One region of the Rhizobium sp. 007 genome, then DNA from elsewhere that is predicted to be linked to it. Evidence: riboswitches for the same ligand, from Rfam matches in the RefSeq annotation. Region 1 holds a riboswitch; each other region holds the start of a gene.
The links. A riboswitch is a leader RNA that binds a small molecule or an ion and turns the genes downstream of it on or off. The one in region 1 is predicted to bind cobalamin.

Region 1 (4,671 bases):
GTGAGCCGCGGCGATCGCCGCAAGCTCCGTATCCGCCGCAGACAAAAACAGGATATCGGCGGGCGATTGGCCGAGGTCGATCGCCTCGTCGCCGTCGCTGATCGTTCCTCTCTGGGCAAGAAGCAGATGCATGGCCGAGCCTTAGACGAGTGCCTGGATGGCCTTGCGGACGGTATTCTGATCCATCTCGTGCAATCCGATCACCACAAGCCGTGTGCCGCGCGCTTCGCCCGGCGCCCAAGCGCGGTCGAAATACTGGTCGATACGGCTGCCGACGGCCTGGACCTGCAACCGCATCTGCTTGCCCGCGACATCGGCAAAGCCCTTCAGGCGCAGAACATCGTGCTCGGCAATCACGCCTTTCAGCTTCTCGGTGAAGCCTGCCGGATCGTCGATCGGGCCAAGGTCGACCACGAAGCTGTCGAACTCGTCGTGATCGTGCGGCGTGCCGTCCTCATGCTCCAGCTCGTGATGAGACTTGCGGTTGCCGATGTCCTCTTCAGTACCGATGCCGAGGCCGAGCAGCACGCTTGTCGGAACCTCGCCGTTCCTCGCCTCGATCATCGCCGGCTTGCGGGCGATGCGGGAGGCCACTTCGTGGCGCACGCGGCTGAGCCCTTCGCCGTCAAGGAGATCGGTCTTGTTGAGCACGATGAGGTCGGCGCAGGTCAGTTGGTCCTCGAAGAGTTCTTCGATCGGGCTTTCATGATCGAGCGAGGCGTCGTCTGCGCGGCGCGCATCCACCGCATCGTGATCGTCGGCAAAACGGCCGGCCGCGACGGCCGCGCTGTCGACGACGGTGATGACGCCATCGACGGTCACTTCGCTGCGGATATCCGGCCAGTTGAAGGCGGCAACGAGCGGCTGCGGCAGGGCAAGGCCGGAGGTTTCGATGACGATGTGATCCGGACGCTGGGCGCGCTCGAGAAGCTTCGTCATCGTCGGAATGAAATCGTCGGCAACGGTGCAGCAGATGCAGCCGTTGGTCAATTCGATGATATCGTCCTCAGTGCAGTTTTCCGCGCCGCAGCCCTTCAATACATCGCCATCGACGCCGAGATCGCCGAACTCGTTGATGATCAGCGCGATCTTCTTGCCGCCAGTGTTGGAAAGCAGGTTGCGGATCATCGTCGTCTTGCCGGCGCCGAGGAATCCGGTGATGACGGTTGCGGGGATCTTCTGCTGGCTCATAGGTTCAACCCTTCATTTTCAGCGGCAAACCGGCCGCGATGAAATACACTTCCGCGGCTTCCGCCGCTATCATCTGGTGCAGCCGTCCGGCATGGTCGCGGAAATCCCGGGCCATGCGGTTTTCCGGCACGATGCCGAGGCCGACTTCATTGGAAACGATGACGAGCCGCGCTCTTGCCTTCGGCAACCAAGCGGCAAGTGCTGCGAATTCCGCTGCCATGTCGCGCTCCTCCATGATCAGATTGGTGACCCAGAGCGTCAGACAATCGACGAGGATCGCCCGGTCCTCGCGGTCGATAATGGAAAGACGGGGGACGAGCTCCAGCGGCTCCTCCTGCGTCGTCCAGAGTGGGCCGCGATCGGTTTTGTGGCTCTCGATCCGCTGACGCATCTCCTCGTCCCAGGCCCGGCCCGTCGCAACGTAGTGGCGCTCAAGCCCGCTATCGGCAATCAGCTGCTCAGCAAAACGGGATTTGCCGGAACGCGCGCCGCCGAGGACGAAGGCGGTGCCGCATGTGGGATGAGTCATCTGGAGGCCTGCGGCGTAAGAAACGGCTCTGCCGAGGTATGGCGCAGCCAACCCTCATTCCTGTGCTTGTCACAGGAATCCAGTGCCCCCAAGTCCTTGGGCGCGGAAGACACCCTCGAGATGGCTGTTTCATTTACGGCGCGGACGCGCCGTGGCGGGTTTCTTGTGACAATCCTCGGGTTAAACCCGAGGACAGGAATGCGGGAAGTCGAAAGTGCGGTGTCCCGCAAAGACGCCACAAAATGCGGCATGGAATTCCATCGTTCAGCCATGACAACCTCCGTGCTGGCAGCGGGGAACAATGCCCAGAATGGGCTCTTCGCCCGGCACGCATGGCAGGTCTCCTGGCTCGCGGGTGTCGGCCGACCGGGGCGACCATCTAAGGTCGCCCCTGATCGCGCCAGTGGATCTTCCTCGCCTTCCCGGCTGCATTCTCGTGAAAAGGCGGACGATTCGTAGAAATAGAGGCGTCCTGCCCCGGCTGATCACAATGCATTTCCAGTGGCTTTTCCGGCGCCCCAGCCACTTCACCTGATCCGCAACATGCGAAAGGAGCCGTGAAATGGCCTGAACGCCGGACGGAAGACCCTGACCGCTCTACAGTCGCGGGGTCGGCTGTGATGAAGACGCCCGGCTTGGGTCCGTCCCTTCACATTCCCTTTTCATCCGGAACGGCATCTGCCGTCCCGGAACCATCCGTAAGTAATTCATCGTTAGGCAAGCCGCCTTCCGAAGTCAATTGCGGGCACCCAAATGAAACCGGCGGCGAACAGCTTCCAATTCGCGGTGCCTTTCGCGCCGGGCTTTCGCCACATTTCGGGAGCAAGCGCCCCTCTCGCCCTTGACGCTGTTGGCCGCCACCTAGTTCTTTGCATATGCTCACGAAATTGAATTTCCCGCGCCTCTACCGGCTCTACCGCCTGCTCGACGCCGGGCGGCTTCGTGCGCTTGCCCGCCGCAGTGAAATGGGCATGGTCTTCGCCGGGATCGCCGTCGGCGTGACGTCGGGCCTGGCTGTCACCGGCATGAGCCTCCTCTCGCGCGAGCTGCATCGCTTGATCTTCGGCATCAGCGACATCGAACGGCTGAGTTCATCGCAGACAAACGACAAATTCCTGCTTCTGATGGCGCCGGTCTGCGGCGGGATGCTGCTCGGCCTTCTGTTTTTCATCCTCGCGAGAACCCGCAAGAAGCCCATGGTCGATCCCATCGAAGCGAACGCTTTGCATGGCGGACGGCTGTCGCTGACGGATAGCATCATCGTCGCCGTGCAGAATCTGGTTTCGAACGGCTTCGGCGCCTCCGTCGGCCTCGAGGCGGGCTATGTCCAGCTCGCGGCGGGTATCGCCTCCAAGCTCGGACTGAAGCTGCAGCTCCGCCGTGCAGATCTGCGCGTCCTTGTCGGCTGCGGCGCCGCCGGTGCGATCGCCGCGGCCTTCAACGCACCACTGACAGGCGCCTTCTATGCATTCGAGCTCATCATCGGCACCTACACGATCGTGTCGCTGACGCCGGTCGTCGTTTCCGCGCTCGTCTCGACGCTCGTCGCGCGCCTGCTGGCGGGAAGCGATTTCATGATCGATGTCGGGGAGTTCGGCACGGTGGTTCCGGCTGATTATATCCCTGCCCTGTTGCTTGGCGCCTTCAGCGCCGGCGTCGGCATCCTGATCATGCAGGGCGTAGCCTTCATCGAGGAGCTGGCGCGCAAGAGTTCGGTTCCGACGCCGCTTCGCCCGGCGCTCGGCGGCATCGTCGTCGGCCTTCTGGCGATGATTACGCCGCAGGTGCTTTCGGCGGGCCATGGCGCGCTGCATCTGAACCTTGGCCGTGATGTTGCCATCCCGGTCCTGGTCGGTCTTCTCCTGCTGAAATCCTTCGCATCGGCGATCTCCATCGGTTCCGGCTTCAGGGGCGGCCTCTTCTTCGCCTCACTCTTCATGGGCGCTCTGCTCGGCAAGCTTTTCGCCTATGCTGCCCCCTATTTCGCCCATGCGACGCTGACGCCCGTGATCTATGCCGTGGTCGGCATGAGTTCGCTCGCCGTTGCGGTCATCGGAGGGCCGCTGACGATGACGTTCCTGGCGCTCGAGATAACCGGGGACTTTCCGATCACCGCGCTGGTACTTGCGGCCGTCATCACCTCGTCGCTCGTCGTGCGCAACACGTTCGGCTACTCCTTCGCGACATGGCGTTTTCATCTTCGTGGCGAAAGCATCCGCAGCGCCCATGATGTCGGCTGGATCCGCAATCTGACGGTCGACAAGCTGATGCGCTCGGACGTGAAAACGGCGAAGGTCAGCATCACGATTGATGATTTCAAGAAGGCCTTCCCGATCGGATCGAGGCAGCGCGTCATCCTCGTCGACGACTCCGACAAATATGCCGGCATCGTGCTCGTTCCGGAAATCTACGCGAGCCCGGTTGCCACCGACGACGAGGGCAAGGATCTGAAGGATTTCATCCGCTACCGGAACGACTTCCTGCAGCCGCAGATGAACGCAAAGCAGGCGGCGGCGATCTTTGACAAGACGGAGAGCGAAGCACTCGCCGTGCTCAACAATCTGATCGAGCGCCGCGTCGTCGGCCAGCTCAGCGAAAGCTATACGCTGCGCCGCTACAGCGAAGAGCTCGACCGCAGGCGCCGCGAGGTCTCCGGCGAAATCTAGCCGAGAAGCCCGGCCAGCCAGCCTTTGTCGAGATGGATTTCGAGTTCGTCCGCGACCTCGTCGAGCGCCTGGTCGACGCTTTGACGGTAGCTCCGCCGTTCGCCGGATAGGCCGAAGCTCTCGAGAAGCTTGCCGCGATAGGCATCGCTGCCGAAAAGGCCGTGCAGATAGGTGCCCATGATCCGGCCGCCAGCAGATACCGCGCCATCGGCCACACCGTCGATCACCGCTGATGGCCTGGCGCAGTCCGGCCCGGTCGTGACGCCCAAATGGATCTGGTAGCCG
Region 2 (4,671 bases), 140 kb from region 1:
GGCTGCGGCCGGACGGCTCCGGCGGCCTCCAGCAGGTCGATACGGATTTTGCGACGCAGTGCAATAACGATCACGGCATTTCGCCGGACGGGACACAAATCGTCATTTCGGACAAGACGGAATTCGGCAAGTCGGCGATCTATATTCTGCCGGCGGCTGGCGGGACGCCGCGGCTGATTACCGACAATCTGCCCTCCTATTGGCACGGCTGGTCGCCGAACGGGAAGGAGCTCGCCTATTGCGGCATTCGCGACGACGTCTTCGACATTTATACGATTTCCGTCGATGGTGGCCCCGAAAAGCGGCTGACGCATGGCGAGGGGCGAAACGACGGGCCGGATTATTCGGCCGACGGGAAATGGATCTACTTCAACTCCAGCCGCACCGGTCTCATGCAGATCTGGCGCATCCATCCGGATCGAACCGGCCTGGAGCAGGTGACGCACGACAATTACGGCAACTGGTTTGCGCATCCTTCACCGAAGAACGACAAGGTGCTGATCCTTTCTTACGATCCGGAGGTCTTCGATCATCCGCGCGACCTTGATGTGCGGCTGCGGCTGATGGACATAGACGGCGACAACCTGACTACGCTGTTCGAGCTCTTCGGTGGGCAGGGCACGATCAATGTACCCTGCTGGTCACCGGATGGTGACGAATTTGCCTATGTGCGTTACTTCCCGGAGACTTGAACGAGGCGCCGACTCAGGAGATAGAGACTGCCGTCAGGTGCCTGCATCCAGCAGGAGAATCGGGAATCCGGTGAAGGACCGGAACGTGCCCAACGCTGTGAGGCTGACGCTTGCTGCAACAATGGCCACTGGCATCTGCCGGGAAGGCCGCAGAAAGCGGGTGACGCCAAGTCAGAAGACCGGCCTGGCAAGATAGACCGAACCGCGCGGACGGCGGCGAGGTTTTGACGCTTCCCGCGCTGCGGTGCGGGTGCTCAAGCATTGTTGGGGATTTAACGATGCAACTTGATCCTTTCGCCCGCGCGCTGGTGCCGGCCGGCGAGTTCTCCGAACACGACCGGGCCTCGGTCTATAGAGCCATCGAAACGCGCCGCGACGTGCGCGACCAGTTTCTGCCCGATCCTCTGCCCGACGATCTGGTGTCGCGGCTGCTTGGGGCAGCGCATGCCGCGCCGTCGGTCGGTTTCATGCAGCCCTGGAATTTCATCGTGATCCGCGATCCGAAGGTGCGCCAGGCCGCGTGGCAGGCGTTTTCGCGCGCCAACAAGGAAGCGGCCGAGATGTTTGAAGAGGAGCGGCGGGATATGTACAGAAGCCTGAAGCTCGAAGGCATCCGCAAGGCACCGCTCAGCATCTGCGTCACCTGCGATCCGGACAGGGCAGGGCCGGTGGTCATCGGCCGCACCCACAATCCGCGTACGGATGTCTATTCGACCGTCTGCGCCGTGCAGAACCTGTGGCTTGCGGCCCGGGCCGAAGGCGTCGGGGTCGGCTGGGTCAGCATCTTCCACGATGCGGATATTCGGGAACTGCTCGGCATTCCGGAGCGGATCGAGATCGTCGCCTGGCTTTGCCTCGGTTATGTCGATCAGCTTTACACCGCGCCGGAACTGGCCGTGAAAGGCTGGCGACAGCGCTTGCCGCTGGAAGAACTGGTCTTCTCCGACCGATGGGGAAGCCAGTAGCGCCGCGTCAGTTCTGCTGCGGCTGCGGTCCGGGCGTTGCGGGGTTCTTGAGATCGATCGCGCCCTGATCGCCGGCGAGAAACTGCGGACCGACCTGGCGGACTTTGCTGTTCGCCGGGTCATAAGGGCGGTCCGGCACCTGCGGCTGCGGGGCAGGCGTGGATGCGGCGCCCGATGGCGGCTTCGTCTTGATACTGGTGATCGAGCCTTTCCTCGGCGGTTCGCTGATCGCCTGATTCTTGCGCATGTTCTCGTAGTAGGCAGAGAGATTGCAGAAACAGGAGGACTTTTGGCCGGGCGCGCGGTTCTTGTAGGCAAAGGCATTCTGCATGGCGCTGTAGGGCGCACCGGTCGAGGCCGAGATCATGTTTGCGGCTTCGGTATTCGAGATGTCTTGATAGAAAAGCTCCGTCTCGATACCGGGGCACATTTTCGAACACGTCGCTGCGTCGCGGTTGAAATCGATCGATGTTGCATTCGTGGTGATCGGGAAGAAGCCGCCGTCGCAGGTGCGCACGCACATGGTGCTGACATGCGACATGAGCTCGCCGCGCGGCACGCCATATTGCATGTCGCCGTGTTCGCCTTCTCCAAGCGGAATGAAGGTATCGCTCCGCATCGCCTGTTCTTCGGGACTTGGTGCCGGCGCATAGGCCTGCGGATCCGGCGCATAGTCGAGCTCGTCGTTGCAGCCGTTGTCTTCGAGCGCCGCCATCAGCTCGCGGCGCGCGCGATAATCGGCGCCGCCCTGATTGCGCAGTTCGTTGCGCCGCTCCTGCAGGTATCGAATGTTGTCGACCATGCGCGCCTCGGACTGCTGCAGCTCGCTGCAATAATCCGCATTCTCGCCGCCGATCACGACCATGCTGTCCATCGAGCAGCCGTAGCCGCGAAGGTCGTTGCGGACTTTACGAAGCTCGAGATTCTGCTCGGCGATCGCGCTCGCATATTGGCGGACTTCGGGGCCGTTGCCGATGACATGGGGCAGATCGGCGATGCGGCCGCGCAGGTCGTCGCAGATCGCATGCGTCTGCGCGGCAGCAGGCGCGGCCAAGGCAAGCAGGATCGCAAGGGTCAGGTTTCGGCGTTTCACGGCATCATCCCGCAGCAAGGTCAGGCCAGAGCACGGCGTGACATTCGCCGCATCCCGGCTTTCTAACCTGCTTCCGTTAACAAGCTGGCGACGCAATTGTAACGCATTTTCGCATTTTGCGACAACTTACGCCGGCTGAGAAGCCTCGACGACGGCAAGCGCGGCCATGTTGACCACGCCGCGCGAGGTGACCGAAGTCGACAGGATATGCGCAGGCTGTGCGGTCCCCAGCAGAATCGGGCCGACATGGAGCGCATCCATCATGGTGCGGACGAGGCCGAGCGAGATGTTGGCGGCATCGAGGTTCGGGAAAAGCAATAGGTTGGCTTCGCCGGCAAGCGAACTATCCGGCATGGCGCGCTTGCGCAGCGCTTCCGACAGTGCAGAACCGGCTTGCATTTCACCATCGACCTCCAGATCGGGTGCTTGTTCGCGCACGAGCTGCAGGGCATCGCGCATCTTGCGTGCGCTCTCGGAGTTTCGGGAGCCGAAATTCGAATGGCAGATCAGCGCGGCCTTCGGCGTAATGCCGAAGCGGCGAACCTCCTGGGCCGCGAGAACGGCGATCTCGGCGATTTCCTCATGTGTCGGATTGTAGTTCACGAAGGTATCGGCGAAGAAGACCGGCCCTTTCTGGGTGATCAATAGGCTGAGACCGGCGAAGGTGCAGGCACCTGGCCGCTTGCCGATGATTTGGCCGACGTCTTTCAGGTGGCGGTCGAAGCGGCCTTCCACGCCGCAGATGAGGGCATCCGCCTCGCCGCGCTTCACCGACAAGGCGCCGATAACCGTGTTGTTGGTGCGCACGATCGTGCGGGCGGCTTCCGGATTGATGCCGGCGCGGCCGACGAGGGCGAAGTAGTCTTCGACATAGTCGCGGTAGCGCGGGTCGTCTTCGGGATTCACCACGGCGAAATCGATGTTCGGGCGAATGCGGATGCCGAACCGCTTGAGGCGAGCCTCGATGACCGAGGGGCGGCCGATCAGAATCGGCTCGCCGGTCTTTTCCTCCAGCAGAACCTGAGCCGCGCGCAGGACGCGCTCGTCTTCTCCCTCCGCGAAGATGACGCGTTTCTTCTCAGAAAGCTTGGCGCTGGTAAAGATCGGCTTCATGACGAAGCCCGAACGCCAAACGAAGCGGTTCAACTGATCGAGATAGGCGTCGAAATCGGCAATCGGCCGCGACGCGACGCCCGTCTCGGCGGCGGCCTTGGCGACAGCCGGGGCGATGCGCAGGATGAGACGCGGATCGAAGGGCGAAGGAATGAGGTAATTCGGACCGAAGACAGGCGTCTCGCCGGAATAGGCGCGGGCCGCGACGTCCGACACTTCCTCGCGGGCAAGCCCCGCGATGGCCTTGACGGCCGCCATCTTCATTTCTTCGTTGATGGCGGTGGCGCCGCAATCGAGCGCGCCGCGGAAGATATAGGGGAAGCAGAGGACGTTGTTCACCTGGTTCGGGAAGTCCGAGCGGCCGGTGCAGATCATTGCGTCCGGGCGGGCGGCCCGCGCGAGGTCTGGCATGATTTCAGGGGTCGGATTGGCGAGAGCCATGATGAGCGGCTTGTCCGCCATCTGTGACAGGAGGTCGGGCTTCAGGACACCGGCAGCCGAAAGGCCAAGGAAAACATCGGCGCCGCCGATATTGTCGGCGAGCGTACGCATCTTACTTTTCTGTGCATAGACAGCCTTCCATTCGTCCATCAGTTCGGTGCGGCCTTCATAGACGAGGCCTTCGATATCGTGGACCCAGATGTTTTCGCGCTTCGCGCCGAGCGTCACCAGGAGGTTGAGGCAGGCGAGTGCTGCGGCACCCGCGCCGGAGGCGACGATCTTCACATCCTCGATCTTCTTGCCGGCAAGTTCCAGTCCGTTAAGGATCGCGGCGGCGACGATGATGGCCGTGCCGTGCTGGTCGTCA
Region 3 (4,671 bases), on a different replicon from region 1:
AGTTCGGTCGGCGTCTGCGCAAGGGCGCGAGCGATGTGCGTGCGCTGACGCTCGCCACCTGACAGCGTGCGCCACAGCTGTAAAGCCTTGGCCGTCATGCCGACCTGTTCCAGTGCCGCATTGACGGCGTCTTCGTCCGTCCTATCCCAGGGGGAGAGCGCGCCTCGATGCGGTGTTCGCCCGAGGCGGACAACATCCTTCACCGAAAGGTCCGCATCGGTTGTCGCTTGCTGTTCGACCAGTGCGATACGCTGGGCAATCTCGCGACGCGCCAGCGTGCTGATATCGCTCTCGCCCAGTCTGATGACGCCGCTCTCAACCTGCCGCAGCCGGCAGATGAGACGCAGCAGGCTCGACTTGCCAGAGCCATTGGGTCCGAGCAGACCAAGCGTCTTGCCGGGCGCAACATCAAGGCTGACGCCATCGACGATCATTGTGCCGCCGGCGCACCAGGCGACGTTGCGCATCGATATGCTCATACCGGCCTCCTTGCCTTGTAGAGGATGAGGGCGAAGACAGGCGCGCCGAAAAGTGCCGTGACCACGCCAATTGGAAGCACCTGCTGCGGGATGATCGTGCGCGAGACGATATCGGCAAGTACCATGAAGATCGCCCCGATCAACGCTGTTGCCGGCAGTAACCGCTCGTGAGCCGGACCGACCAGAAAGCGCGCCGCGTGCGGAATGACAAGACCAACGAAGCCGATCGAACCGACGATGCTGACGACGGCAGCGGTCATCACCGCCGTCAGTCCAAGAAGGGTAAGACGCACGCGCCGTACCGGTACGCCGAGCGCTGCGGCAGAGTCCGTACCGAAGGCAAAGGCATCCAGCACACGTGCGTGAAGCATGCAGATGACAAAGCCGCCGCCGGCAATGGGGGTGACGAGCAAAACATCCGTCCAGCGCACGCCGCTGAGGCTCCCGAGCAACCAAAACATGATACCCCTTGCCTGCTCGGCATTGGCCGAGGTCGTGACGATGTAGGACGTCAACGCATTGAAGAGCTGCGAACCAGCAACGCCTGCCAGGATGATCCGATCGGCGCCGCCGCCTGCGCCTGCGGCCAAAAGGGAGACGAGACCGAAGGCTGCCACCGCACCGAAAAAAGCACCGGTGGAAAGCGTCAGCACGCCGGACCCGATGCCGAGGATCATGATGGCGACCGTGCCGGTCGAGGCGCCCGCCGAAATGCCAAGCACATAAGGTTCGGCAAGCGGATTGCGAAGCAGGGCCTGCAGCATGGCGCCCGTCATCGCAAGAGCCGCGCCGGAACTTGCAGAGACCAGGGCGCGGCTCAGTCGATAGTCCCAGATGATACCCTCATGGATCGGCTTGATTGCGAAGGAGGCGCCGAACATTCGGTTGGCAATAGCTTGCGCAATCGTCCGCAGCGGTATGACGATTTCGCCGATCGACACGGCGAGGCCTATCGCCAATGTCAGTGCAGCCATTGAAAGCAGGGATAAGGCGGCAAAGCCGCCCCATCCGTTACGTTGCCCGGCGTCTTTGCTCACTTCGCCAGTCCAAACTGCCGTATGGCTGCTGCAAGCCTCTCGATGCCGTCGACAAGGCGGATCGATGGGCTCATTGCCTGCGAGTCCATGACGACCACCTGCTTCTTTTCCACAGCGCTGATCCTGCTTGCCACAGGATCGGTGTTCAGAAACGTAAGCTTGATGGCCGGATCGTCGGCAACGTAGCGGCGACGATCCATCCCGGCGATGACGATGATTGCGGGATTGAGGCCGGCGACCGTTTCCCAGCCGACCAACGGCCATTCCTCGTTCGTGGCAATCACGTTCTTTGCCCCAAGGGCCTGCATGATATAGGCGGGCGCGCCGTTGCGGCCGGCCATGAAGGCTTCCCCGTCGACTTCCTTGCTGGAGAACCAGAATACGACCGGGATATCCCTTACCCTTGCCCCGGCAACGGATGCAATCGCCTTATCCTCACGTTCCTTCAGCCTTGCGACTAATGCCTCGCCGCGGTCCTGAACGTTAAAGATCGCGGCAAGTTCGGCGATCTCCTGATAGATGACCTCGGTCTTCAGCATTTCCTTGCGGACACCATCACCACCCGTCGTATTATCCTTGGCGGCGCAATCGGCCGGCGCGACATAGGTGTTGATGCCAAGCTTCGAAAACTGATCGTAGGTTCCAACCGAGCCGTTCGGGCCGACATGCCACTCGAACTCGGCAGCAACCAGGTCGGGGCCGGTTCCGACCACCGCCTCGAAGCTCGGATCATTGTCGGCGAGCCGCTTGATTTTGCTGTCTTCCGCGTCGAATTGTTTGAGCACTGGGCTGAACCAGACAGCCGTGCCCGTGATGCGATCCGCAAGGCCGAGCGACAGCAGGATTTCGGTCATCGCCTGGCCGATCGATACCACCTTGTCCGGCACTCTATCGAAGGTGATGGATCGGCCGCAATTGGCAATTGTCAGGGGGTAGGTGGTCGAAGCGGCAAAAGCAGGTGCAGAAATCGCTGAGGTTGCCAATACCGCGAAGGCAAGGCGCAGAATGAACCGCCGAAGTTTTGGATCGGATGACATGGAAACACTCATAGGGAATTGAGGATGCGTCGGCACGGCGGCCTGATCGCTCCGATGTTGATGGGAAACGCGCAAGGTGGCCGCCGCCATACGGGCGGGCGAGCCGTCCGGCACGACGGGCTTACCTGCAGCGACTATGGTTTATTGAAAAGAGCGATCCGTTCCGTCTCACGCGGAAGGGGTCTGCGCCGATTAGGGGCGGCAAAAGAAATCATCTCGTCTCCTGTTCCGGGCAACCCCGCCCGTTCAATTGGATCTCTCTTTGACGGCAGGTCTCCTGGCTCGCGGATATACACCGGACCATCTGCCTTCCCGTGAGAACGAGCTCACAGTGGCATGGCGCTTGGCGCCACGAGGATGATCGGCAATCCGCTTACAGTTGCGGGGGCAGCCACGGTCTTGGTCCCTTTTGGGTCGTCCGCACCGTGTTCCCTATTAATCCCCTCGGAGTCTACTTCGGGGAACCGTCGCGCTCAGTTATGCCGAGCGCAACAGTCACGTCAAGCCGTGGAGACAAGAGCGATCAATGGACGGCGCCTGATCCCCCGACGGCGACGATGCCGAAAGGCAGTCCCTCAACTGGAAGGGTTCGAACCTCTTTCATGGTCTCAATATCGATCATCCGCACAACGCTATGGCGAGGATCGGTGATGGCAATCTGATCGCCTGCAACTGCGAGCCGGGGGCGCGGATCGCGCCAGTGACCATCCTTGCTGTAAGGCTCGGTGACGCTTGCCGACGTCATGATCTGACCGCTTAGAATGTCGATAAGATGCAGTTGCCCGTCTTCGGTCAGTACATAGGCATTCTTGACCCGAGTAGGATCGAGCGCGAAATCGATACGGCGGGTCGGCAGGTCGACCAAGCGATACGGTTCGGTGCCGTCTGGGTCGATCAGGGCAATCTTGTCCTCGCCGTAGTTGCCCAGGAAAAATTGCATCACCTTACTGCCGAGCAAGGTCGTCACTTTTCCCTTCGGCAGCTTGTCGCCATATTCCAGCATTTTAAGTTGCACGGTCTGCTCCTTGCCAGGACGGGCAATCAGGACACCTTCCTCGCAGCCGAAGGCAACGAGCTTTGCCGAGAAGGCTTCTCCGTGCAGCGCCGTGCAGGGCGTGACGTCGCCGACCTGTCTTCCGTTTGCGCTTAGAACACGTAAACCCAGACGTGGCGGCAGTTCATCCGGTTTGGTTTCCGCCTTGGTATCGGGAACCGAGACCAGCATATTCCGCCCCATGGGCACGGCGACACCATGGTGAGGTGCCGTCGCGTCTATGAGCTTTTCGGATGCTGCGCCTTCCAGAAGACCTTCTTCGGAAACGAGCTTGGCTTTGCCTTCCCGATCGTAAAACAATACCACGTCGTCGCCATGCATGACGGCGTGGACCGGCCGTTTCCCGTCGAGTGTGGCTTGCAGCAGCAAAGGTGCGGATGTTTCCAGATCGCGATGCTCGCCATGGTCGGAAAGCGTCACGCCGGTTTTGATCACCTGGACGGTATTAGCTTCTGATTGAACGGCAAAAACAGTCTGGCCGGAATGACTGGCGGCCAGCGCCGCATAACCCTTTAGCCCAAACTCGCCGATCTGCTCACCGGTCTTGACGTCGAATGAACGAACCATGGGAGCCGTGTGGTCGGCGATGAACAGGCGCCATGTCTGCTTTTCCTCTTGAGCGGAGGCCGGATTCACCAAGAGGCTTGCTGCAAACGCTCCGGCCATCGTCAATCTGGGTATCATAGGAAATCCCTTTTCTGATATGTAATAACATTACATTCTCTAGCGGAGTTCCAGAAACATGTCCAGGCCGTCGGGGCCGAAGGCGATGTAGCGCTCGAGCTGCCCCCCACAAGCCTGCTGCGACCTATGTCCGACGCCGGCCGCGCGTTGGCTCGGCTCGACGAGCGCATCGCCCGCTCGCCAGTCGGGCAGGGTTTTGTCGAACGCTCGCATTTCGCCGACGCCTGCGCCTCGCTTTGGATCGACGGCGAGCTGGTTCATCTGGAAGACCTGGTGCTGCATGATGCCAGTCATGACATCCGCACGCCGACCCATGAACTGACCATCGCCCGCGACGTTCTGAAAACCCGCCGGCGGATTGCGGCCCAGCCGCATGGTTG

Region 2: linked by a shared signal. The riboswitch ahead of bluB (5,6-dimethylbenzimidazole synthase) and the one ahead of cobU (bifunctional adenosylcobinamide kinase/adenosylcobinamide-phosphate guanylyltransferase) in region 1 are both predicted to bind cobalamin.
Region 3: linked by a shared signal. The riboswitch ahead of ISN39_RS36500 (ABC transporter substrate-binding protein) and the one ahead of cobU (bifunctional adenosylcobinamide kinase/adenosylcobinamide-phosphate guanylyltransferase) in region 1 are both predicted to bind cobalamin.

The regions. Positions count from the first base shown of each region.
Region 1 covers NZ_CP064187.1:1,935,415-1,940,085, forward strand. Annotated here, with positions in the region: gene cobN (cobaltochelatase subunit CobN) at 1-132, opposite strand, end outside; gene cobW (cobalamin biosynthesis protein CobW) at 142-1,191, opposite strand; gene cobU (bifunctional adenosylcobinamide kinase/adenosylcobinamide-phosphate guanylyltransferase) at 1,196-1,720, opposite strand; cobalamin riboswitch at 2,037-2,432, opposite strand; gene ISN39_RS09805 (chloride channel protein) at 2,596-4,386, shown strand; gene ISN39_RS09810 (cobyric acid synthase) at 4,383-4,671, opposite strand, start outside.
Region 2 covers NZ_CP064187.1:1,796,444-1,801,114, reverse strand. Annotated here, with positions in the region: gene ISN39_RS09105 (PD40 domain-containing protein) at 1-692, shown strand, start outside; cobalamin riboswitch at 711-895, shown strand; gene bluB (5,6-dimethylbenzimidazole synthase) at 971-1,657, shown strand; gene ISN39_RS09095 (DUF2865 domain-containing protein) at 1,665-2,750, opposite strand; gene ISN39_RS09090 (NADP-dependent malic enzyme) at 2,877-4,671, opposite strand, start outside.
Region 3 covers NZ_CP064188.1:4,950-9,620, forward strand. Annotated here, with positions in the region: gene ISN39_RS21010 (ABC transporter ATP-binding protein) at 1-479, opposite strand, end outside; gene ISN39_RS21015 (iron ABC transporter permease) at 476-1,453, opposite strand; gene ISN39_RS36500 (ABC transporter substrate-binding protein) at 1,513-2,553, opposite strand; cobalamin riboswitch at 2,803-3,037, opposite strand; gene ISN39_RS21020 (metallochaperone AztD) at 3,077-4,273, opposite strand; partial or broken gene ISN39_RS21025 (RHE_PE00001 family protein) at 4,418-4,671, shown strand, end outside.